DNA from 4 places in the Nitratidesulfovibrio sp. D1 genome. Region 1 is predicted to be linked to each of the others. Evidence: predicted binding sites of a transcription regulator. Region 1 holds the regulator's gene; each other region holds the start of a gene.
What was found. Region 1 encodes sigma-54, which starts transcription at its own class of promoters, with help from an activator protein. Its sites were predicted from a motif close to CTGGCACGGNNNNTGCTT; they were not measured.

Region 1 (5,407 bases):
CACCGTGTACGTGCAGCGCCCCGACTTCGAGATGTGGGCCGACCGCATCACCCTGCACCTCAAGAAGAAGGCCGCCAGGTCCGGCAAGGACAACGCCGGGGGCGACGCGGCCCAGGGTGGCCAGTCAGGCCAATCAGGAATATCGGGGATGGACGCGGGCGAGATCGACCGCATCGTGGCCGAGCGCAACGTGCGCATGAAGCGCGAGAACCGCACCGGCGAATGCGAGAAGGCCACCTACACCGTGGACACCGCCGTGCTGGTCATGGAAGGTAACCCCGTGCTGCACGAGGGCGACAACAGCATCAAGGGCGAGGTCATCACCTTCTACACCCGCGAGAACCGCAGCGAAGTGCGCGGCTCGTCCACCAAGCGGGTGCAGGCGGTGTTCACCTCGTCCGGCGACGTGAACCCCTTCGGCGAGTCCAAGGACAACGGCAAGGATGCCGCCAAGGACAATGCCAAGGCCAAGGGGGCGGCCCAGTGACCTCGGTGCTGCGCGGAGAGGACCTGCACAAGCAGTTCGGCCAGCGCGAGGTGGTGCGCGGCGTCTCGCTGTCCGTGACCCAGGGCGAGACCGTGGGACTGCTGGGCCCCAACGGCGCGGGCAAGACCACCACTTTCTACATGCTCATCGGCATCATCAAGCCCACTGCGGGAAGGGTGGAGCTTGACGGCCGCGACATCGCCGACTGGCCCCTGCACGAGCGGGCCCGGGTGGGGCTGAGCTACCTGCCGCAGGAAAGCTCCATCTTCCGGCGGCTCACGGTGCGCCAGAACCTGCAAATGATCCTGGAGCACACCGGGCTTTCCAAGGCCGGGCAGAAGGAACGCTCGGACATGCTGCTGGCGGACTTCGGCATCACCCACCTGGCCGATTCCGTGGCCATGCACCTGTCCGGCGGCGAACGGCGTCGCCTGGAGATCGCGCGGTCCATGATCCGCGAGCCCAAGTTCATCCTGCTGGACGAACCCTTCGCGGGCATCGACCCGCTGGCCGTGGACGACATCCAGCAACTGATCACCGGCCTGCGCGACCGGGGCATCGGGGTGCTCATCTCCGACCACAACGTGCGCGAAACCCTGCACATCTGCGACCGGGCCTACCTTGTGCACCAGGGCGAGGTGATCCTGGAGGGCACGCCCGCGCACATCGTGGACAACCCGCGCGCGCGGGACGTGTATCTGGGCGAAGGATTCTCCCTGTAGCGGGCCTGGGCATGCATCGTACGCCAGCGGCGTCCTCCGGTTTCCGGGGGTCGCCGTTTTCGTTTGTCTGACAGGGGGTTGCGCGCATGCGCAATGTTGACCCGCGAATCGGCGACAGCGGTTGCATACTTCTTGCTTCTGTGGCATGGTTCACCTAACCTCTTGGGGAAGGGAACACATTTTCACTGTGGGCCGTTTCTTGCTTGACGCCGCGCGCCGCGTCGCGTCGTCATCTCGTTCGGCCTCAACGCAAGGTGCATAGGGCCTCGAAAGGTCCAGGGGTTGTCCACGCATGGCATTGGAACTCAGACAACAGCTCAAGCTCACCCAGCAACTGGTGATGACGCCGCAACTGCAACAGGCCATCCGGCTGTTGCAGCTTTCGCGGCTGGAGCTTGTCGAGACGGTGCAGCAGGAACTGCTGGAAAACCCGTTTCTGGAGGAAACCCAGGACGAGGGACCGCTGGCCGAGACGCCCGACCAGCGTGACGCCGCCAGCGATCCCGCCACCGCCGCAGATGCCGCCTACGACCGCGAGATTGCCCGCGAGGCCGATTGGGAGGACTACCTGGGCGACTTCGCCAGCACCAGCCGCCAGTCCACGGTGCGCGAATCGGAACTGCCGGAGGAGATGACCTCGTTCGAGGCGCGCTACGCCGCCAAGCCTTCGCTGGAAGGGCACCTGATGTGGCAGTTGCGCCTGTCCTCGCTTACCGAGCGCCAGAAGGACATCGGCGAGGTGATCATCGGCAACATCGCCTCGTCCGGCTACCTGCACGCCACCCTCGACGAAATTGCCGAGATGGCGGGCGTGGCCCCGGCCGAGGTGGAGCCGGTGCTGCACGCCCTGCAACGCTTCGACCCCGTGGGCGTGGCCGCCCGCACCGCGCAGGAATGTCTGCTGGTGCAGATAGAAATGCTGGGCTACACGCGCGACAAGGTGCTGGTGGAACTGGTGCGCGACCACCTGGAAGACCTTGAGAAGCGCCGCTACAAGCCGCTGTTGCGCAAGTTCCGCCTGACCATGGAGGACCTGAAGGAATACCTGGACCTCATCCAGACCCTGGACCCCATGCCCGGCGCCAGCTACGGCGGGAGCGACCCGCAGTTCGTCAGCCCCGACGTGTACGTCTACAGGTACGACGACGACTTCATCATCATGCTCAACGAGGACGGCCTGCCGCACCTGCAACTGAGCACCATGTACGAGCGGTCCGCCGCGGCGGCCGCGTCGGCGGGCGAGCGCGAATATTTCCAGGAAAAGATGCGCTCGGCATCGTGGCTCATCAAGAGCCTGTACCAGCGCCAGCGCACGCTGTACAAGGTGGTGGAATCCATCGTGAAGTACCAGCGGGGCTTTTTCGAGGACGGGGTTTCGCGCCTGAAGCCGCTCATCCTCAAGGACATCGCCGACGACATCGGCATGCACGAATCCACGGTCAGCCGCATCACCACCAGCAAGTACGTGGCCACCCCGCACGGCATCGTGGAGTTGAAGTTCTTCTTCAACAGCGCGCTGGAACTGGACGACGGCAGCCAGGTGGGTTCCGAGAGCGTGAAGGCGCTGATCAAGAAGCTGATCGGCGGCGAAGACCCCAAGGAACCCCTGAGCGACGAGCGCATCGGCGAAATTCTGAAGGAACAGCTCAAAGTCAATATTGCCCGCAGGACCGTTGCGAAGTATCGTACTGCCATGGACATTCCCTCCTCTTCCAAGCGGAAGGAACTGTTCTGACGGCCCGTGCCCCCGCGCCCGACCCGGCGACCAGGGGGGCACCCGTCGCCGGCGGCGCATCCGGCAGCCGCACCCCGCGTGCGGGCCGCGCGCCGCATTCCCCCTCTCACCACTGGAGGAGCGTATGAACATCGCCTTCACCTTCAAGAACTTCGAACCCTCCGACCACCTGAAGAAGTACGCCCGCCGCCGTCTTGAAAAGCTTGGCCGGTTCGTCGGCAAGTCCGCCCTGGACATGCAGGTGAACCTTTCCGTCGACAAGTTCCGCCACAAGGCGGAAGTGCAGATGGCCGGCGACGGGTTCACCCTGTCCGCCGTCGAGCAGTCCGAAGACATGTACGCCACCATCGACCTGGTGCTGGAAAAGCTGGATTCGCAGCTGCGCAAGCAGGTGGAAAAGCAGAAGGACCGCCGCCGCTCCGTCCAGTCCGAAAAGGTGGGCAAGGGCATCGACGTGTTCACCTTCAGCACCATGGGCGAAGGCGAGGACCGCACCATCGTCGGCACCGACCACTTCGCCCCCAAGCCCATGCACGTGGACGAGGCGGCCATGCAGCTCGACCAGGGCGACAACGAATTCTTGGTGTTCCTGAACGCCGAAGTGGAACGCGTGAACATCATCTACCGGCGTCGCAACGGCGATTTCGGCCTTATCGATCCGGTCGTCTAGGCGTCATACATGAGGCTTTCGGAGTATCTTCACGATGATCTGATCCTGCCCGAGCTCTCCGCCGGCACCAAGAAGGAAGTGCTGGCGGAACTCGTGCAGGCCGTGGTGCGGCGGCATCCCGAAGTGGATGCCGCCGTTGCGCTGGGCGTGCTGCAGGACCGCGAGGGCCTGGGCACCACCGGCATCGGCGACGGGGTGGCCATCCCCCACGGCAAGCTGGCGTCCATCGGCGACATCGTGGTGGCCGTGGGGCGCAGCGTGCCCGGCCTGGACTTCGACGCGCTGGACATGAAGCCCTGCCACCTCTTTTTCCTGGTGCTGGCCCCGGAGCAGGTGGCGGGCATGCACCTGCGCATCCTGGCCCACATCTCGCGCCTGCTGAAGGACCCGCAGTTCCGCCGCGCCATGCTCGAGGCGCCGGACGGCGAGGCCTTCCGGGCCATCATGCGGACCACCTGATCCGTGACGCGTGACCCATGACGCGGGCACGCCGGAACGGCGGGGCAGGGCGGTCCTTGGCCGCACCGTCCGCCGTCAGGCCGTAACGCGCATGCTCCACCTGTAACCGCCAGCGTACATCGCAGCGCCCACCGCAACGGCATCCGGCACGGGCCGCCCGAGGAGTCCGCCATGCCCACCAAGGCCACGCCGTCCGACATATCACCCGCCCAGGCGGAGTCCGACGCCGTATCCGTCCCGCTTCCGGCCACCGGCAAAGGCCCGGAAGCACGCGGAGACGCGGCGGCCGAGGCGGGCAGCCCGGTGGCCGCCGCCGACTTTCCCGTCATCATCGTCACCGGGCTGTCCGGCGCGGGCAAGAGCACGGTGCTCAACGTGCTGGAAGACCTGCGCTATTTCACGGTGGACGGCCTGCCCGCCACCCTGGCCCCGCAGATGGTCACCATCCTGAACCGCGAGGCGCTGGCCCACTATCAGGGCCTGGTGCTGGGCATGGACCTGCGCGAAAGCAACTTCGTGCGCAATCTTGAAAAATCGCTGGAACGGCTGCAAGGCATGGGCATACGCCCGGCGGTGGTGTTCATAGAAGCCAACCCCGCCGTGCTCAACCGGCGCTACGCCACCACCCGCCGCCCGCACCCCCTGGAAAGCGAGGGCATGGGGCTGGAACAGGCCCTGGAGCAGGAACGGCTGCGCCTTGCGCCGGTGCGTGAAACCGCCGACCTCGTGGTGGACACCTCCACCTACTCCATCCACGACCTGCGCCGGGTCATCCAGAAGAAGTGGAGTTCCATCCAGGGACGCATCCGTTCGCTGCGCATCAACATCGTCACCTTCGGGTTCAAGTACGGCGTGCCCGCCGACGCGGACCTGGTGTTCGACCTGCGCTTTCTGCCCAACCCCTACTTCGTGCCCGACCTGCGGCCCCTTTCCGGCCTGGACGAGCCGGTGGCCAGGTACGTGCTGGAGGCGGGGCATGGCGACGCCTTTCTCGCCCGGCTGGTGGATTTCCTGCACTTCCTGCTGCCGCAGTACGAGGCGGAAGGCCGCTACCGCCTGACCATCGCCATTGGCTGCACCGGCGGGCGGCACCGTTCGGTGGCGGTGGCGGAGGCCCTGCTTCGCGCTTTGAAAAAATCTGATTATGCCGTATCCATGGAACACCGTCACATGGAACTGGGCTGACAGGCCGCCCGTGCGCATCATCCCGCCCGGCGGCGGATGTTGCGCCGCGCGGCATGACGCCCCAACCCCGTTCAAACACACCAGGCACGGCCTGAACGCAACAGCATGTCCACCACCGAACAGCATCAAGCAGGCCGCCCCCGCAAGGG
Region 2 (5,407 bases), on a different contig from region 1:
CCCGCTGACCGGGTCGTACACGGTGGCTCCCGAGGGCGCGGCCACGACGCCTCCGCCCGGCATGCCCGAGGGGCCGTAGCCCGCCCCGTAGGCGGCTCCGTCATTGGGGTGGAGGGGCGCATGGGGGGAAGGCTGCCCGTAGCCCTGCGGCGGCGCGCCGGGCGCGCCCGGCTGGCCCATGCCGGAAAGGGCCGGGGAGGGCGGCAGCAGCGCCCCGTGCGACAGGGTGGGGTCCAGTTCCGCGCCGAAGCGCAGGTCTTCGGCGTACAGGGTGTCCCCTTCGGCAAAGGCCACGGCGCGGGTGATGCAGTTCTTCACCTCGCGCACGTTGCCCGGCCAGTCGTAGGCCAGCAGCTTTTCCAGCGCCCCGCGCGACAGGCCCATGGCCGGGCGCTTCAGGGTTTGCGCGGCCTGCTTCAGGAAATAGTCGGCCAGGGCGGGGATGTCCTCGCGCCGGTCGCGCAGGGGTGGCGTGTTGATGGTGATCACCGCCAGCCGGTAGTACAGGTCTTCGCGGAAGGTGCCCTGGCGCGCGCATTCCTTCAGGTCCACGTTGGTGGCCGCGATGATGCGCGCATCGAAGGGAAGCTCGTCGTCGCTGCCCAGCGGGCGGATGCGCCGCACCGACAGGGCGCGCAGCAGGGCCTGCTGCACCTTGGGCGAGGCGTTGCCGATCTCGTCGAGGTGCAGCGTGCCGCCGTCGGCCGCCACGAAGGCCCCCTTGCGCTCGCCCCGCGCCTCGGAAAAGGCGCCCTTGACGTGCCCGAACAGGGCGTCCAGCAGCAGGTTTTCGTCCAGCGCGCCGCAATTGATGGAAATGAACGGTCCCTCGGCGCGGTCGCTGGTCATGTGGATGGCCTCGGCCGCCAGTTCCTTGCCGGTGCCCGTCTCGCCGATGATCAGCACGTCGGCCTCCACGCCGGAGGCCTTGCGGATCAGGCCGCGCAGGCCGCGCACCGATTCGCTGGTGCCCACGATGCCGGGCATGGTGTCCTGCGGCGAAAGCTGGCTCTGCGGCTGCTGTTGCGCGATTTCCGTGTCCAGGCATACCCGCTGCCGCCGCCGGGTGGACTGGATGTGCTCCTCGCGCAGACGCAATTCCTCGTTGCGCGCCCGCAGGGCGACGAACAGGTCGTTGGTGGTCTGGCGCAGGGCCTCGGCCTCGGGGTGCACCCGGCCCAGTTCGATGGGTGAAAGGTCGCCCGATTCCAGCTTGCCGCTGGCCTCTTCCGCGATGCGGTGCAGCGGCCCGGCGATGCCGCGCCCCAGCATGCCCAAGATGAACGCCGCCGCGGCGCTGGAGCACAGCCCGAACACGAACAGCGCGCCGTACAGCTTGTACGACGCGGCCATGGCCAGGAAGCTGGTGTCGGTGTAGGCGATGCCGCCCACCACTACGGTGCTGGCGCCCGGCCCTTCGCTGAAGGTGACCGGCGCGTAGCTGATGTAGAAGGCGCGGTTCAGGGGCGAGGGGTCTTCCAGCATGGCGCCCAGGCGGTTCTGGCCGGAATTGCCGGACTGGACCTCCGTGACCATGCCCCAGTAGCGCTCCTGCTCGGGACTGGGGCGGAAGGCCGCCTCGAAGCCGGGGCGGCCGAAGTCGCCGCGCATGCCCGAGCGCACGGTGTCGGTGGAAAGGTCCAGGTTGGGATGCTCGGGCGACTCCGACTGGAACAGGATCCAGCCGTGCGCGTCGAAGAAGAAGCTGCGGTGCTTCTCCGTCTCTTCCGGAAAGATGTACAGCGGCGAACGGCGCGATGCGTACACCGACAGCACGTTGCGCATGGCCAGCATGTCCACCGAAAGGGTGAGCAGCCCGGTCTGGTTGCCCGCGGCGTCGATCACCGGGGTGGTCAGGCGCAGCACGTGCATGGACAGCCCCTGCACCGTGCCCGCAGAGGGCACGGAGGGGTAGACCACCTCGGTGGGGGCGGAAATGCGCACGAAGCCGGGCTTGGGCTCCTGCGTGTTCTGGCGGGTCAGCGGGCCGAACCGGGTGGCCAGGGCCTGTTCCAGCGGCACCATCCACACGTCGCGCCCGGTGTTCAGCAGCACCATGCGGTTGTCGGGGGTGGAGCCCTGGTAGGCTATCTCGCGGTACAGGGTGCCCATGGTTTCGGCGCGGGTGCGCAGGTGGTGGGCCAGCGAGGCGGCCGAGATGTCGGTGCGGGCGAGGTAGAGCAACTCGCGCCGGGCCTGCTGGAGCACCTGCTCCATCTCGTGGGCCTGCGCCAGCGTGGCCAGCAGCGAACTGCGCCCCAGCGCGTCGTGCAGGAAGTTCTGGGAGATGCGGTGGGAGATGACCCCGCTGATGACCAGCAGCAGCATGAACGCGGGCAGCGCGGCGAACAGCAGCCGCTTGGCGATGCTCCATTCCGAGAAATTGCCTTCCAGCCGGAACAGCGTGCCGAACAGCGGCGGCCGATAGTAGCGCATGCCTTCTCCCTGCGTGGGTGCGGGGCGGTGTACCGCCCGTATCCGGAAACGCGGCGCGCGGGGGCGCTGCGGTCTGGCCGTGGTGGGCAACGCGCGTGCGCGCCGGGTCCGTGCGCGCCGGTCCCGTGCGCCCCGGTCCCGCCGTCTGGCGGTGCGGCTCGCGCGCGAGTGCGCGCCAACGTCCGCTTGCCGGGGTGGAGGGCGCGCCGGTGCCTGTCGCGCTGCATTGGCATGAGCGCGTACACCTTCGCTTATGAGCGTTTCCCTCCTCTTCTGCAACAGCATGCGGCGGGGGGAAAGGCAGACGAAAGCGGGCCGTTCACGGGCGCGGTTGCTTGAGAAATTATGTACAATGTTTTGCGCAATCATGCAAGCGCATCTTGCGCGAAAGGAGATTACATAAATAAAAATAGTGTATTAAAAATTTTGGCATGCGACTTGCTTTCTCCGGGTCGCGCGAAGAGAACCGCGCAATGTACAGGACCAAAACCGCACTCCAAGGGGGGGTGCGGGTGGACGGAAAGGCGGGCTCCGACGCCGGACGGGATCGCGAAAGGCGAGGACGGGCCGGAGGCGGCAGCCGAAAAGGGCGGCAGGGGCTGCCCGCAACCTGGAGGATGCACATGAGAAGGATCAAGACGCTGTTCATGTCGCTGCTGACGTTCGTGCTGGCCATTCCCGGCCTGGCGCTGGCCGCAGGCGGTGGCGGCGCTCCCGTGGTCATCGTGGCCGACACCCGCAAGCTGGACGGGGTCATGGCCTGGTGGGCGAACCTGTACAACGAAAGCCACGTGCAGTTCACGGTGCTGACCATCATCCTGATTCCGCTGGTCGGCGTGATCTTCGGCGTGCTTGCCGACATCGTGATGAACTGGATCGGCATCGACCTGAAGTCCCGCGAACTGGCCGAGCATTAGGCCGCGCCCGCACCAAAGGAGAATAACGATGGAATGGCTCTATATCCTCATGCCCATCGCGGGCGTTAAGATCTTCTGGCCCGGCCTGATCATTCTCGGCGTGGGCGTCGGCATCATCGGCGGCTTCTTCGGCATGGGCGGCGCGTGGATGGTGACCCCCGGCCTGAACATCCTCGGCTTCCCCATGGCCTTCGCCATCGGGACGGACATCGCCCACATGGCGGGCAAGTCGCTCATCTCCACCATGCGCCACGGCAAGTTCGGCAACGTGGACTACAAGCTGGGGATGATCATGCTGGTGGGCACCGTCGTGGGCTTCGAAGTGGGGGCCCAGATGGTCATGTGGCTCGAGCGCGTGGGCAACGTCGAAAAGGTCGTGCGCTGGATCTACATCGCCCTGCTGACCCTGATCGCGTGGATGGTCTTCCACGACGTGGCCAAGCGCCGCGAGAAGGAACGCCAGGCCGCCGCACGCGGTGAAAAGCTGGAAGCCGGGGCCACCGGCGTCGAATGGCACAAGGCCCTGCACAAGATCAAGATTCCCCCCATGGTGCACCTGCACGAAGCCGGCATCTACTGCTCCGCGTGGCTGCCCATCATCGTCAGCTTCGCCACCGGCTGGCTGGCGGGCATCCTGGGCATCGGCGGCGGTCTCATCCGCATGCCCGCCCTGATCTACCTCATCGGCTGCCCGACCCACGTGGCCGTCGGCACCGACCTGTTCGAAGTCATGATCTCCGGCCTGTACGGCGCCGCCACCTACACCTACAAGGGCCGCACCGAACTGGTGGCCGCCATGATCATGCTGGTGGGCGCCTCCGTGGGCGCGCAGGTGGGCGCGGTCGCCACCAAGTACATCAAGGGTTACGGCATCCGCATCGCCTTCGGCCTCGCCGTGGTCGGCTGCGCCATCTCCATCCTGATGAAGCTCGTGCAGCCCTGGCTTCCCCAGTTCAGGAGCGCGCTGGACACCGCCGCCACCGTGCTGGTGCTGGGCCTGGTGTCCTGCATGTCGCTGTACATCTTCATCCGCATGATCCAGGGCGTGAAGATGGAACTGGCCCGCAAGAAGGCCGCCTAGCCGCGCCGCGCACGAGAGAAGGAGAAAACATATGAGACGCTTTCTGCTGATGCTGCTCGTCGTGGCGCTGCCCCTCGGCCTCGTGGGCTGCGGTGAATACGGCAAGGTGGACCAGGGCCGGGTGATCGCATACGACAAGAACGCGAAAACCGTCACCCTGATCCAGGACAAGGCCATGGAGCCGCTGAACCCGGACTACTCCATCCTGCCCCCCCACACCTACAAGCTGCCCACCGACCCCGCCGAAATGGGCCCCGAGCCCAGGGCCGGGCAGCGCATGAAGCTGGACACCAAGGCCAACATCATCCGCATCTTCAACACCAAGACCCAGGCGTTCGAAGACATCGCGTTCAAGATGGTGGACCTGCAGGAGAACATCGACCGCAACCATCCGCTGGTGTACGACAAGGCCACGGAATCCGCGAAGAAGTTCCCCATGGTGGACCGCGACAAGAAGACCGTGACCATCTACTCGGGCCGCCAGAAGATGCTGTGCACCATCTCGATGCCTGACGAATACTTCGCACTGCCCGATTCCACCTGGGATGCCGGCGACGAAGTGCGCGTGTACTACAAGGCCGAGGGCGTATCCCTGCGCTTCATGAACATCTCCAGGACCGACATCTTCAAGAAGTAGACAGACGGCGGCGGGGCCGGCGACGGCCCCGCCCCTTCCCCCCCTTCCGCCCCGCCATGCCCCGTATACGGCCTGGCGGGCCGGAACGGGCGGAAGAAGCCCGAGGACAACAGACAAGGAGCGACACCGTGGAAGACCAGATGGATTTCGCAACCACCGTGGCCCACAAGCTGCTGGTGCTGACCATGAACCTGCTGGCCATCGCGGCGGTGTGCGCGGGCATGTACCGCGCCTCGTTCGTGCCGGACGAATTCACCCCGGTGTTCTTCAAGACCTTCTTCGCGGTGCTGGGGCCGTCGCTGGTGCTGGGCTGGTGCGCCAAGCGCTGGCTGCGCG
Region 3 (5,407 bases), on a different contig from region 1:
CGGCGGGCGACCAGTTCGTCATCCGGCCGCACCGCGCCTCGCTGGAGTACGAGATTTCGCCCGGCGAATACATGTCGGTGAACAACGTGGGCAAGGACATCTTCGGCGGGCTGTACCAGGCGCCGGGGCAGTCCAGAGCCACGGCGGTGTACGGCGGCGACGGGCGCAACATGTTCGAGGTGTTGGGCAGGCTGATAGCCTTCACCGAAACCAACAGCCAGACCGGCATCCAGCAGGCGCTGGACGAACTGGGCACCGCCTCCAAGGTCATCCTGACGGCGGCGGCGCGGGTGGGCGGCAAGGAAAACCGGCTCGACGTGGTGCAGGGCATCCTGGAGTCGCAGGAAGACGACCAGACCATGCGCATGAGCAGCATAGAGGACGTGGACGTGGCCAAGCTGATGACGCAGCTCGCGCAGCAGCAGCTGACCTACAACAGCGTGCTCAAGTCGTCCTCCATGATCATGCAGATGAATCTCACGAACTTCCTGTAAGGGCCGGCGGCACCCATGCTCATACTTACGCGCAGGCCGGGCGAAAGCCTGTACCTCGGCGACAACATCCGCATCACCATCCTTGGCATGCAGGGAAAGCAGGTCAAGATCGGGCTCGACGTGCCCGGCGACATGGTCGTGTACCGAGAGGAAGTCTACCGGCGCGTCATGGAGGAAAACCGCATGGCGCTCGAAACCAGCAACGCTGACCTGCTTGCGGCGACACAGATATGGCACGACAGAACGAAAGAGTGATCCAGACCCGGCTCGGCCGCCAGAGGGTGGCGCTGGACAAGGTGCTGTACTTCCCCCGGGGCCTCATGGGCTTCGAGGACAGGCACGAGTTCACGCTGCTGCAACTGCGCGAGGGCGCGCCCTTCCTCATCCTGCAAAGCATGGACGACCCGCGTCTGGGCCTGCTGGTGGGCGACCCGTACAGCTTCCTCGACGACTATCCCATCCGCGTCGGCGACGCGGAGCAGAAGCTGTTGCGGCTGCGCACCATCCGGCAGGTGGCCGTGCTGGTCACCGTGTCCATTCCGCCGGGACGGCCCGAAAAGACGGCCCTGAACCTTACCGGCCCCATCCTGATCAACCACGAGGCCCGGCTGGGCCTCCAGGTGCCCCAGACCGACGGGCGCTTTCCCACGCAGTTCTACCTGCACGAGCAGGCCGGCTGCCCGGCGGAGCGCGCGCCGGGTGGTGAGGACGGCCAGGACGGCCAGGACGGGGAGGCCAGCGAGGCGTAAACCCGGCTGATCCGGACCGCCGGATGAACGGCAATGCACGCGAAGGGCGGCCCCCATGGGGGCCGCCCTTTCGCATGGCGACAACAAGACACGGCGGACACGGCAGGCTCCCGAATTTCCCGCGTGGCCGGTGGAGGATGGTGCGCGCGTCAGTCGCCCCGGCGGGCGCGTTCCCCGGCCACCAGGCCGGAAAGCCCCATCTTGCGGATGCGGTAGCCCATCTGGCGCGGGGTGATGCCCAGCGCGGCGGCGGCGCGGTGCTGCACCCAGCCGTTGCGGCGCAGGGCGGCGATGATCTCGTTGCGCTCGATGTCGCGCAGGGTGGTGGGGTGGGACTCCGCGTGCGGGGCATTCCCGCCGCCGTGCCCGGCGTGCTCGGTGTGGGTGTCGTGGAGGGGCGGCCCCATGCCCGCCATACCTCCCGTTCCCCCCGTTCCCCCCATGTCCGCCGTCGCGGCCGGATACGGCCAGTCGGGCTGGGCGTTCTCTGTGGCGGAATGCTCCAGCAGGGGTTCCAGGAAGCGCCGGTCGATCTGGCCCGACTCGGACAGGATGGCCAGGCGTTCGATGAGGTTTTCCATCTCGCGCACGTTGCCGGGCCATTCGTGGCGGCGCAGCAGGCCCAGCGCGTCCGGGGCCAGGGTGATCACCCGGCGGTAGTCGCGCGCGGCCTTGGCCAGAAAGTGGTTGAGCAGGCGTTCCACGTCGTCGGGGCGTTCGCGCAGGGGCGGCACCCGGATGGGGAACACGCACAGCCGGTAGTACAGGTCCTGGCGAAAGCGCCCCTGCTCGGAAAGCTGGGCCAGGTCGCGGTTGGTGGCGGCCACGATGCGCACGTCCACGCGGTGGGTCAGGTTGCTGCCCAGCCGTTCGAATTCGCGGTCCTGGATCACCCGCAGCAGTTTGGCCTGGACGCTTGGCGGCAGTTCGCCGATCTCGTCGAGGAAGATGGTGCCCCGGTGGGCCTCCTCGAAGCGCCCGGCCCGGCCGGTGGCCGCGCCGGTGAACGCGCCCTTCTCGTGGCCGAACAGTTCCGCCTCCAGCAGCGTTTCCGGGATGGAGGCACAGTTCACCTTCACGAAGGGGTGCACCATGCGGTCGGAAAGGTTGTGCAGCAGCCGCGCGATGAGCGTCTTGCCCACGCCCGATTCGCCCAGCAGCAGCACCGTGGCCCTGGTGGGGGCCACGCGCTCTATCTGGCGCTGCACGTCGAGCATGGCAGCGCTGCGGCCCACGATGTAGTCGCCCCGCTCGTCCAGCACGCGGGTGCGCAGCTTGACGTTTTCGCGGCGCAGGGTGTCCACCCGCTCGTTGACCTGTTCGTTCAGGCTCAGGAACTGGGCCACCAGGGTAGCCACGATGCCCAGGAATTCCACGTCCTCGGAGGTGGAGACCTCGTCGCTGAACAGGCGGTCCACGTTCAGCACGCCGATGGGCGCGCCCTGCTTCAGGATGGGCACCCCGAGGAAGGATATCTTGCCCTTCTCCACCTTGCGCGCGCCGGTGCGGTCGAGAAACAGCGGGTCGGTGCGCACGTCGCGCACGATGTACGGGCGGGCGGTCTGGAAGATGGCGCCCGTCACCCCCTCGTCCAGCCGGTACACGCCGCGCCCGCGTTCCTCGGGGGTGAGCCCGTGCGAGGCGGCGATGACCAGTTGCCCGGTCTCGCGGTCGGGCAGGGTGATGGTGGCGCGCTTCATGGAAAGGGTTTCCGACAGCACGCGCAGCACGTCCTCCAGCGACTGTTCGAGGTCCAGGGCCCGGTCGAAGACCTGGCTGATGGCGTAGAGGGCCTTGAGTTTCAGGCTTTGCAACGTGCACGGCATGCCCGCTGCGTTGCAAGGATGGTTCCGTGGCGTCGGGGCGGGGCGGCGAGGGAAATCAGGAAACGATTCAAGGATGTTGCGGTGTGGTCGGGGCGGGCGGCGGGGCGATTCTGGGCAAGGTCGTTTTAACAATTAGCGGAAAAAACAAGCTCCAGAAATGCCATTTTTGAAAAAACGGCATTTCTGGCACCCTGTTATATCGGCGGCGCGGGATGGGGCCGTCAGACCTTGTCGCGGGAGGCGTCGCCGTCCCCGCCGGGGCCGCCCTGGCTTTCCGCCGCGGGCGGGGTGGGGCCGGGCAGCCCTTCGACGCCGCGCACGTGCACGTCCAGTTGCGGAAAGGCCATCTCGATGGAGTTCTCGCGGAACAGCCGCTCGATGTTCCGGCGCAGATCGGACGCGGTGGAGCCGCCGTAGTTCAGGTCATCCACCCATACCTGCAACACGAAGTCCAGGCTGCTGGGGCCGAAGTCCTGGAACTGCACGCCGGGGGCGGGGTCGCGCAGCACGCGAGGGTGGTCGGCCGCCGCTTGGCGCAGCAGTTCGGTCACCTTGTCCACGTCCGAGCCGTAGGCCACGCCCACGTTGATGGCGCGGCGGATGCGCAGGCTGTTGCGGCTCCAGTTGGTGAGCCGGTTGGACACGAATTCCGAGTTGGGCACGAAGATCACGGCGTTGTCGAAGGTTTCCACCGTGGTCGAGCGGATGCTGATCTTGCGCACCGTGCCCCACGTCTCGCCGATCTGGATGATGTCGCCTTCCAGCAGCGAGCGGCCGAAGATGAGGATCAGCCCGCTGAAGAAGTTGTTGAAGATGTTCTGCAACCCGAAGCCCAGGCCCACGCTGAGGCCCCCGGCGATGACCGTGATGCTGGTCAGGCTGACGCCCAGCGCGTTCAGCACCACTAGGCCGAACAGCGCCCACAGGGCATAGGTCAGCCCGGTCTGCAACGGCGGAATCACGCCGCGCTCCACGCGGGGCAGGCGGGCGGGCAGGTTTTCCAGGAACGAGGTGCCCACGGCGATGGCCGAGCGGGTGAGGTAGAACAGCAGCACCAGCCCCAGCACCCGCAGCGAGTTGAACGACACCGAGCCCACGTTGACGTTCAGTTCCAGCGCCTGGCGCATCATGTACGGCCCGCCGGGGAAGGCGGACATCCACGGCAGCAGGGTGGCGGCGGCCACCACCCACATGGCGGGCGCGCCAAGGCCCAGCACTAGGCCGCGCAGCAGGGCGCGCATGCCCTTTTCCGGCAGGCGTTCCGCCAGCAGGGTTACGAGGGCCACCAGCACCGCGCCCAGTTGCAGGGCCACGGCCAGGGCCAGCCCCACCAGGAAGAACGGGATGGCCAGCCGCGCCCAGCCGAACACCGCCGCCAGCAGCGAGACGACGCACAGCGCGGGTTCGCAGGCCAGCAGCACCCGTTCCAGCAGGGGCAGCACGCGGGGCTTGCCGCGCCGGGCGCGCAGGGCCAGCACCGCCACCATGCACAGCGCCCACACCGGGGCCAGCAGCACGGCGGGCGGGTTCAGGAACAGCAGCAGCACCCCGATGGCCGCCGGGGCGAACAGCAGCGACAGGGGCGAGCGTTGCGGCACCCCGGTCAGGCCGGTGGCGCGCAGGCTCCAGACCAGGGTCAGTTCGCCCCACAGCAGCAGAAGGTGCGCGGGCACCACCACGGCCCGGTACACCTCGCCGCCGCGCGTCCACGAGGCGAAGTGCAGGGCGATGCCGATGGCGATCCACGGCCAGCTGCGGGCGGCCACGTTGCGGCAGCTCTGGGCCCAGCCGCCGGGCAGCTCGCAGCCGCTCCGCAGGGCCAGCCTGCCCAGCAGGAACAGGGGCACGGCCAGGAAGGCGAAACGCAGCAGCAGCGCGCCCCAGTCGCGGGCGTTCTGCGGGAATTCCGTGGCCAGGCGCACCTCCACCGTGTCGGACCATGCGGCCAGGTTGGCGGGCAGCGACTGCCACACCAGAAGGTCCATCAGCGAACTGGAGGCCACCAGATAGTAGGTGCGCCACAGCGCGGGCAGTTGCGCGTCGATCTGCTCCAGGGCCTGGGCCAGCTTGGCGGCCACCGCATGGCCGGGGTCCAGCGCGCGGGTGAGGCGGGTGCTCAGGGCCGTCAGGTTCCTGCGGCCCTCGGTGAGCTTGGCGAGGTATTCGGAGAGATCCTTGGAAAGGTCGCTGGACCGTTCGGCGGCCAGGTGCCCGGAAAGTTCCTTGTCCAGCGCGTTGAAGTCGTCCAGGCGCTGGCGCACGGCGGCGTCCATGGATTCCATGGGGGCCAGGCGGCCCAGCAGGGTGCGCTGGACCGAGGCCATCTGGCGGCGGATGG
Region 4 (5,407 bases), on a different contig from region 1:
ACGTCCACGAAGGCGGAACCGGTGAACTTGCGCACCGTGCCGCCGTCCACCTCGCGCACGGCAAAGCGCAGGGTGTTGCGGCCGGGGGCGGCCAGGGTGTTCTCCACCACCACCTGCTGCTGCGGGTGGGCCAGAAAGACGTAGGGCGGCAGCCGGTAGTCCTGCATGGAGGCCTCGCCGGGCATGGCGGCCAAGGCGGGCGTCAGAGTCCTGACGGCCAGGGCGCGCAGGTCGGCCTCGCGCAGCACCGCGCCGCCGCGCTGGAGCACCAGCGTGCCGGGGTACAGGCACAGGGCTTCGGTGTCGCGCAGGGCCTCGCGCAGGGCCTGCTGCAAACGCGGGCGGTTGACGCTCATGGGGCGGCCCGGCTCGGCGGGCGAGGGCCACAGGGGCGTGGCGGCCAGTTCGCGCCAGGTCTGCGGGGGAATGGGGCCCACCGGCTCGGCAATCTCGCCCAGGGTCACCGTGGCCCCGGACACCACGGCCGCGTCCAGCAGCCGGATACGCCAGCCCGCGTCGGCGGTGCCTGCCCGGGCCGGGGCAAGGCCGAAGGCCAGCAGGCCCATGGCAAGGGCCAGCGCGGCCAGCCAGGCCATGGGACCGGCGAATGCGGACGCCATGACGGCGGAACGGCGGGCGGGCCCGGAACGGTGGTGGCGGATCATACTATATCTCCCTGGAGTTCCAGAAACGTTCACGCTGCGGGATAACGCACGCCCCTAGGGCGGTCTCCAAATGAGGATTTTCGTTCGTTGGCAAGGAAAACGAGCCTGCCATGACGGGAGTATACTCTTATCGTATTCGACTGGAATGGCAGGTGAAGTTTGACGCAGCCAACGGACGAAAGGACCATTTGGAGGCAGCCCTTAGCGCTTCAGCTGCACGGCGGTCTGCAACATGGTGTCCGAGGTCTGGATGGCCTTGGAGTTCATTTCGTAGGCGCGCTGGCCCACGATCATGTTCACCATTTCGTCCACCACCTCGACGTTGGACATTTCCAGAAAGCCCTGGGCGATGGTGCCCACGTTGTCTTCGCCGGGCACCCCTTCCACCGCCTCGCCCGAGGCTTCGGACGGGATGTACAGGTTGCGCCCGCGCGCTTCGAGGCCCGCCGGGTTGATGAAGGTGTAGAGGGGGATGTCGGCCTCGGCCAGCGCGGCGCCGTTGCTGTCCAGCGCGGAGATGTGCCCGTTTTCCGTTACCGTGATGTTCTTGGTCTCGGCGGGCACGGTGAATTCGGGTTGCAGGGTGTAGCCGTTGGCGGTCACCACCACCCCGTCCTGGTTCAGCTTGAACGCGCCCGCGCGGGTGTAGGCGTCCTCGCCGTTCACCTGCACCAGGAAGAAGCCGTCGCCTTCGATGGCGAGGTCCAGCGAGTTGCCGGTGTTGGAATAGTCGCCCTGGGTGAAGAACTTGTGCACCGTGGTGGGCCGCACGCCCATGCCCACCTGGATGCCGGTGGGAATGCGGTTGTCACCCTCGGTGGCGGCGCCGGCGATGCGCATGTTCTGGTACATGAGGTCCTCGAACTCCGCGCGGCTTTTCTTGAAGCTCGTGGTGTTCACGTTGGCGAGGTTGTTGGAGATCACGTCGATGTTGAGCTGCTGGGCCACCATGCCGGTGGCGGCCGTCCAGAGTGAACGCATCATGGTTGCTGTCTCCTTGCGAGGAGGTTGATTCCGTCAGTTGTCCGTCGGTGGTTGCCCGCCGGGCAGTCGATTGCAAACCGGATGCCGGATGCGGCGGCCGTCAGAAGCCTTGAGGAGGACGGCAGGAGCGCAAGGGCGTGTTTGCAAACAGGTTTTTTGTTCGCTGGCGAGGAAAACAAGCCTGCCATGAAGGAATATACTCTTCGGTATTTGACTGAAATGGCAGGCGAAGTTTGACCGCGTTGCGCACGATGGCCGTAGGGCTCGCAGACTCGCCCAACGGCCACGCTTCGCGCCCTTCGGGTCGGAAGCCAGCGGGCAAAAGGACCGTTTGCACACACGCCCTAGACCTTTTTGCCCACCTTCTGGGTCGCCTCCCGGTCTATCGCATCCGAGGTCTGCATCACCTTCTGGTAGGCTTCGAACTGCCGCTGGGCCTCGATCATGTTCACCATTTCGGAGACCACCTCGACGTTGGACGCCTCCAGGTAGCCCTGCGCCACGTAGGCCCCCTGCGCGGGCACCTCGCCCGCCTCGGAGCCCGGCCGCAGCCGGTACATGTTGCCGCCCAGCTTTTCCAGGGCGGTCAGGTCGTTCACGGTGACCAGGTTCAGCTGCCCCACCAGCACGCCGTCCGCGAAAATCTGCCCGTCGTCGGAAATCTGCACCTGCTCGCCGGGCGGCAGGCCCAGGTCGCCGCCGTCGCCCTGCACCGCGTGGCCCATGGCCGTCACCAGCTGGCCGTCGGCGGTTTGCAGGAAGTTGCCGTTGCGGGTGTAGAATTCGCCCTCGGGGGTGCGCACCTTGAAAAAGGCGTTGCCGGAGATGGCCACGTCCAGCGGGTTGCCGGTGTAGCGCATGCTGCCCTGATCGAAGTCGGTGTGGGCCACGGCAATGCGCGGCCGGGCCACGTGCATGGGCTCCGGAAAGAGCTTTTTCGAGCGCACGTTGGCGATGGGCTCCATGATCTGGTCATGGGCGAACAGCTGCATGGTATCCTTGAAGGATACGACGTCGCGCTTGTAGCCCGTGGTATTCACGTTCGCGAGATTGTTCGAGATGTTGTTCATGCGGTGCTCGCTGGTGAGCGCGCCGAACAGGCTCGACAACATGCCTTCCTGCATGCGTGCCTCCTTGCGGGCATGGTACCCGCGCCGGTGGCAATGCAAGGCATGGACCATGCCCCAAAACGTGAATCATGCCGGTGCCTGGCGGCGTGCGCACGCCCCCCGCGCCGCCCGCGCGGGGGGCGCACCGACGGAACCACGACGGTGACCCGCCCCTCACCGGCTGCGCGGCGGCCCGCCCGCGCCCCGTACCCCGCCGGAATCCGCGTCATTCCCTGTTGACAGGACGCGGCCCCCATACTATACACTCTCGTCTTGACAGAAGCGGCTGCCGATATTCCTCTGGAATCGCTTCACGGAGCGCCACGCCTTACCGCTCCACGGCAACGCCGCTTCGACATCCTGAGGGCCGTGCGCGGCCATTCCGGGTGGCCTTTCGGCCCCCTTTTTTTTTGCTGCGGCCCCGCCGCCCACGACAACGGAACGACACCCCGCACCATGAGCACGCATCCCCTTCGCGACGCCGTCGCCGCCATCGCCTCGCCCCTGGCCGATGCCCTGGGCATCGCCCTGTGGGGCATCGAGATCCTTGCCGGGGGACGCATGGTGGTGCGCGTGTACGTGGACGCCAGGCCCGGCGCGTCCGGAACCGAATCCGAGCCCGAAGCCGCGCCCGAAGGCGACGCCCCGAAAGACGTCGCTTCGGAAAGCGTCACCCCGGAAAGTGTCACCATAGACCAGTGCGCCCGCCTCTCGCGCCAGTTGGGCCTTGCCCTGGACGTGGAGGACGTGATCCGCGACGCCTACGTGCTCGAAGTGTCCTCTCCCGGTCTGGAGCGCCCCTTCTTCGAGGCCGCCCAGATGGCCCCCTACGCGGGCCGCACCATCGAACTGACCCTTGCGGTGCCCCACCCGGAATGGCCGGGCCGCCGCAAGTTCCGGGGGGACATCGTGCGGGTGGAAGGCGACGCCCTCACCTTCCTGCCCGACGCCGCGCCCGCACCCGGCGAAGCCCCCGCCCCCCTCACCGTGGCGTGGGACGACGTGAAGCAGGCGCACCTCGTCCACATCTTTCCCGACACGACCCGGCCCCAGCCCGGCGGCAAGACCGGCCAGCGCAAGAAGGCGCAGCCGAAAAAGCCCGCACGCGGCGGCGCGCCGCACGACGACACCACGGACCAGGGCACCGATCCGGAGGAACACCCATGAGCCTGGAACTCAAGAAGGCCATCGACCAGATCAGCAAGGACAAGGGTCTTGACCGCGACATGCTGATCGACACCCTGGAGGAAGCCGTCCGCACCTCCGTGGCCCGCAAGTTCGGCGACGAGATGGACGCCGAAGTCAGCTACAACGACGAGACCGGCGAGATCGACGTCTACCAGTTCAAGATCGTCGTGAAGAAGGTCGAGAACCCCAACAGCGAAATTTCGCTCGATGACGCGCGCACCCACGACCCCAGCGTGCAGCTGGACGACGAAATGGGCTTCCGCGTGAAGATCGAGGACCTTGGCCGCATCGCCGCCCAGTCGGCCAAGCAGGTGATCATCCAGCGCATGCGCGACGCCGAGCAGGAGATCATCTACGAGGAATACAAGGACCGCCGGGGCGAGATCGTCAGCGGCATCATCCAGCGCCGCGACAAGGCCGGGTGGATCATCAACCTCGGCCGCACCGAGGCGCTGCTGCCCAAGGAAGAGCAGATCCCGCGCGAACACTACAAGCGCGGCGACCGGGTGCAGGCCATCCTCATCGACGTGCGCAAGGAAGGACGCGGCCCGCAGGTCATCGTCTCGCGCGCGCACCGCGACTACATGGCGGCCCTGTTCCGCCGCGAGGTGCCCGAGGTGGACGACGGCACCGTGCAGATCATGGGCGTGGCCCGCGACCCCGGAAGCCGCGCCAAGGCGGCCGTCATGTCACGCGACCGCGACGTGGATCCGGTGGGCGCGTGCGTGGGCATTCGCGGTTCGCGCATCCAGAACATCGTGCAGGAAATGCGCGGCGAGCGCATCGACATCGTGGTCTGGAGCCCGGACATCGCCACCTACGCCCGCAACGCCCTGTCCCCGGCGGTGATCTCGCGCATCGTGGTGGACGAGGAAGAAAACCTGCTCGAAGTCATCGTGCCCGACGACCAGCTGACCAACGCCATCGGCCGCAAGGGCCAGAACGTGAAGCTGGCCGCCAAGCTGCTGGGCTGGAAGATAGATATCTACACCGAAACCCGCTACAACGAGGCCAACGCCATCGGACGCGGGCTCGAACAGATCGCCAGCGTCGCCGAAATCTCCATCGAACAGTTCATCGCGGCAGGGTTCCAGTCCATCGAGCGTCTGCGCGAGGCCGACGACGAGGAACTTTCCTCGGCGCTGGGCCTTGCGCCGGGCAAGATCGCCGACCTGCGCGCGGCCATCAACTTCCTTGCGCCCCAGGCGCAGGGCGAGGCCGACGCGGCCGCCGGGCCGGAGGCGGAAGCCATCCCGGACGCCGACCAGGAAGCCGCCCCGCAGGACGCGGATGCGGCCCCTGTTCCTGGCCATGACGCGGACCAGGGAACCGAAGCCGAAGCGAAGGAATAGTACGCGGATGGATGACGCCATCCGCGGGAAGCACATACCATTACGCACCTGCGTCATATGCAGGCGCCGCTTTGCAAAGCGCGAGCTTCTGCGGTACGTCCCCCCGACG

Region 2: a site for sigma-54 is predicted at 2,863-2,880, ahead of ACR4XJ_RS14260 (DVU0150 family protein). Genes of this name have one in related genera too.
Region 3: a site for sigma-54 is predicted at 3,216-3,233, ahead of nifA (nif-specific transcriptional activator NifA). Genes of this name have one in related genera too.
Region 4: a site for sigma-54 is predicted at 2,818-2,835, ahead of flgF (flagellar basal-body rod protein FlgF). Genes of this name have one in related genera too.

The regions. Positions count from the first base shown of each region.
Region 1 is NZ_JBPGNZ010000002.1:99,108-104,514, reverse strand. Features, by position in the region: gene ACR4XJ_RS03645 (LptA/OstA family protein) at 1-487, shown strand, start outside; gene lptB (LPS export ABC transporter ATP-binding protein) at 484-1,209, shown strand; gene rpoN (RNA polymerase factor sigma-54) at 1,502-2,944, shown strand; gene hpf (ribosome hibernation-promoting factor, HPF/YfiA family) at 3,069-3,614, shown strand; gene ACR4XJ_RS03625 (PTS sugar transporter subunit IIA) at 3,624-4,073, shown strand; gene rapZ (RNase adapter RapZ) at 4,377-5,258, shown strand; gene ACR4XJ_RS03615 (PTS sugar transporter subunit IIA) at 5,364-5,407, shown strand, end outside.
Region 2 is NZ_JBPGNZ010000007.1:82,340-87,746, reverse strand. Features, by position in the region: gene ACR4XJ_RS14265 (sigma 54-interacting transcriptional regulator) at 1-2,436, opposite strand, end outside; gene ACR4XJ_RS14260 (DVU0150 family protein) at 3,060-3,353, shown strand; gene ACR4XJ_RS14255 (sulfite exporter TauE/SafE family protein) at 3,382-4,434, shown strand; gene ACR4XJ_RS14250 (DUF4881 domain-containing protein) at 4,466-5,071, shown strand; gene ACR4XJ_RS14245 (hypothetical protein) at 5,200-5,407, shown strand, end outside.
Region 3 is NZ_JBPGNZ010000001.1:645,722-651,128, reverse strand. Features, by position in the region: gene flgL (flagellar hook-associated protein FlgL) at 1-494, shown strand, start outside; gene csrA (carbon storage regulator CsrA) at 510-749, shown strand; gene fliW (flagellar assembly protein FliW) at 725-1,243, shown strand; gene nifA (nif-specific transcriptional activator NifA) at 1,393-3,069, opposite strand; gene ACR4XJ_RS02685 (mechanosensitive ion channel domain-containing protein) at 3,291-5,407, opposite strand, start outside.
Region 4 is NZ_JBPGNZ010000001.1:659,401-664,807, forward strand. Features, by position in the region: gene flgA (flagellar basal body P-ring formation chaperone FlgA) at 1-665, opposite strand, end outside; gene flgG (flagellar basal-body rod protein FlgG) at 867-1,649, opposite strand; gene flgF (flagellar basal-body rod protein FlgF) at 1,994-2,773, opposite strand; gene rimP (ribosome maturation factor RimP) at 3,215-3,925, shown strand; gene nusA (transcription termination factor NusA) at 3,922-5,298, shown strand; gene ACR4XJ_RS02760 (YlxR family protein) at 5,306-5,407, shown strand, end outside.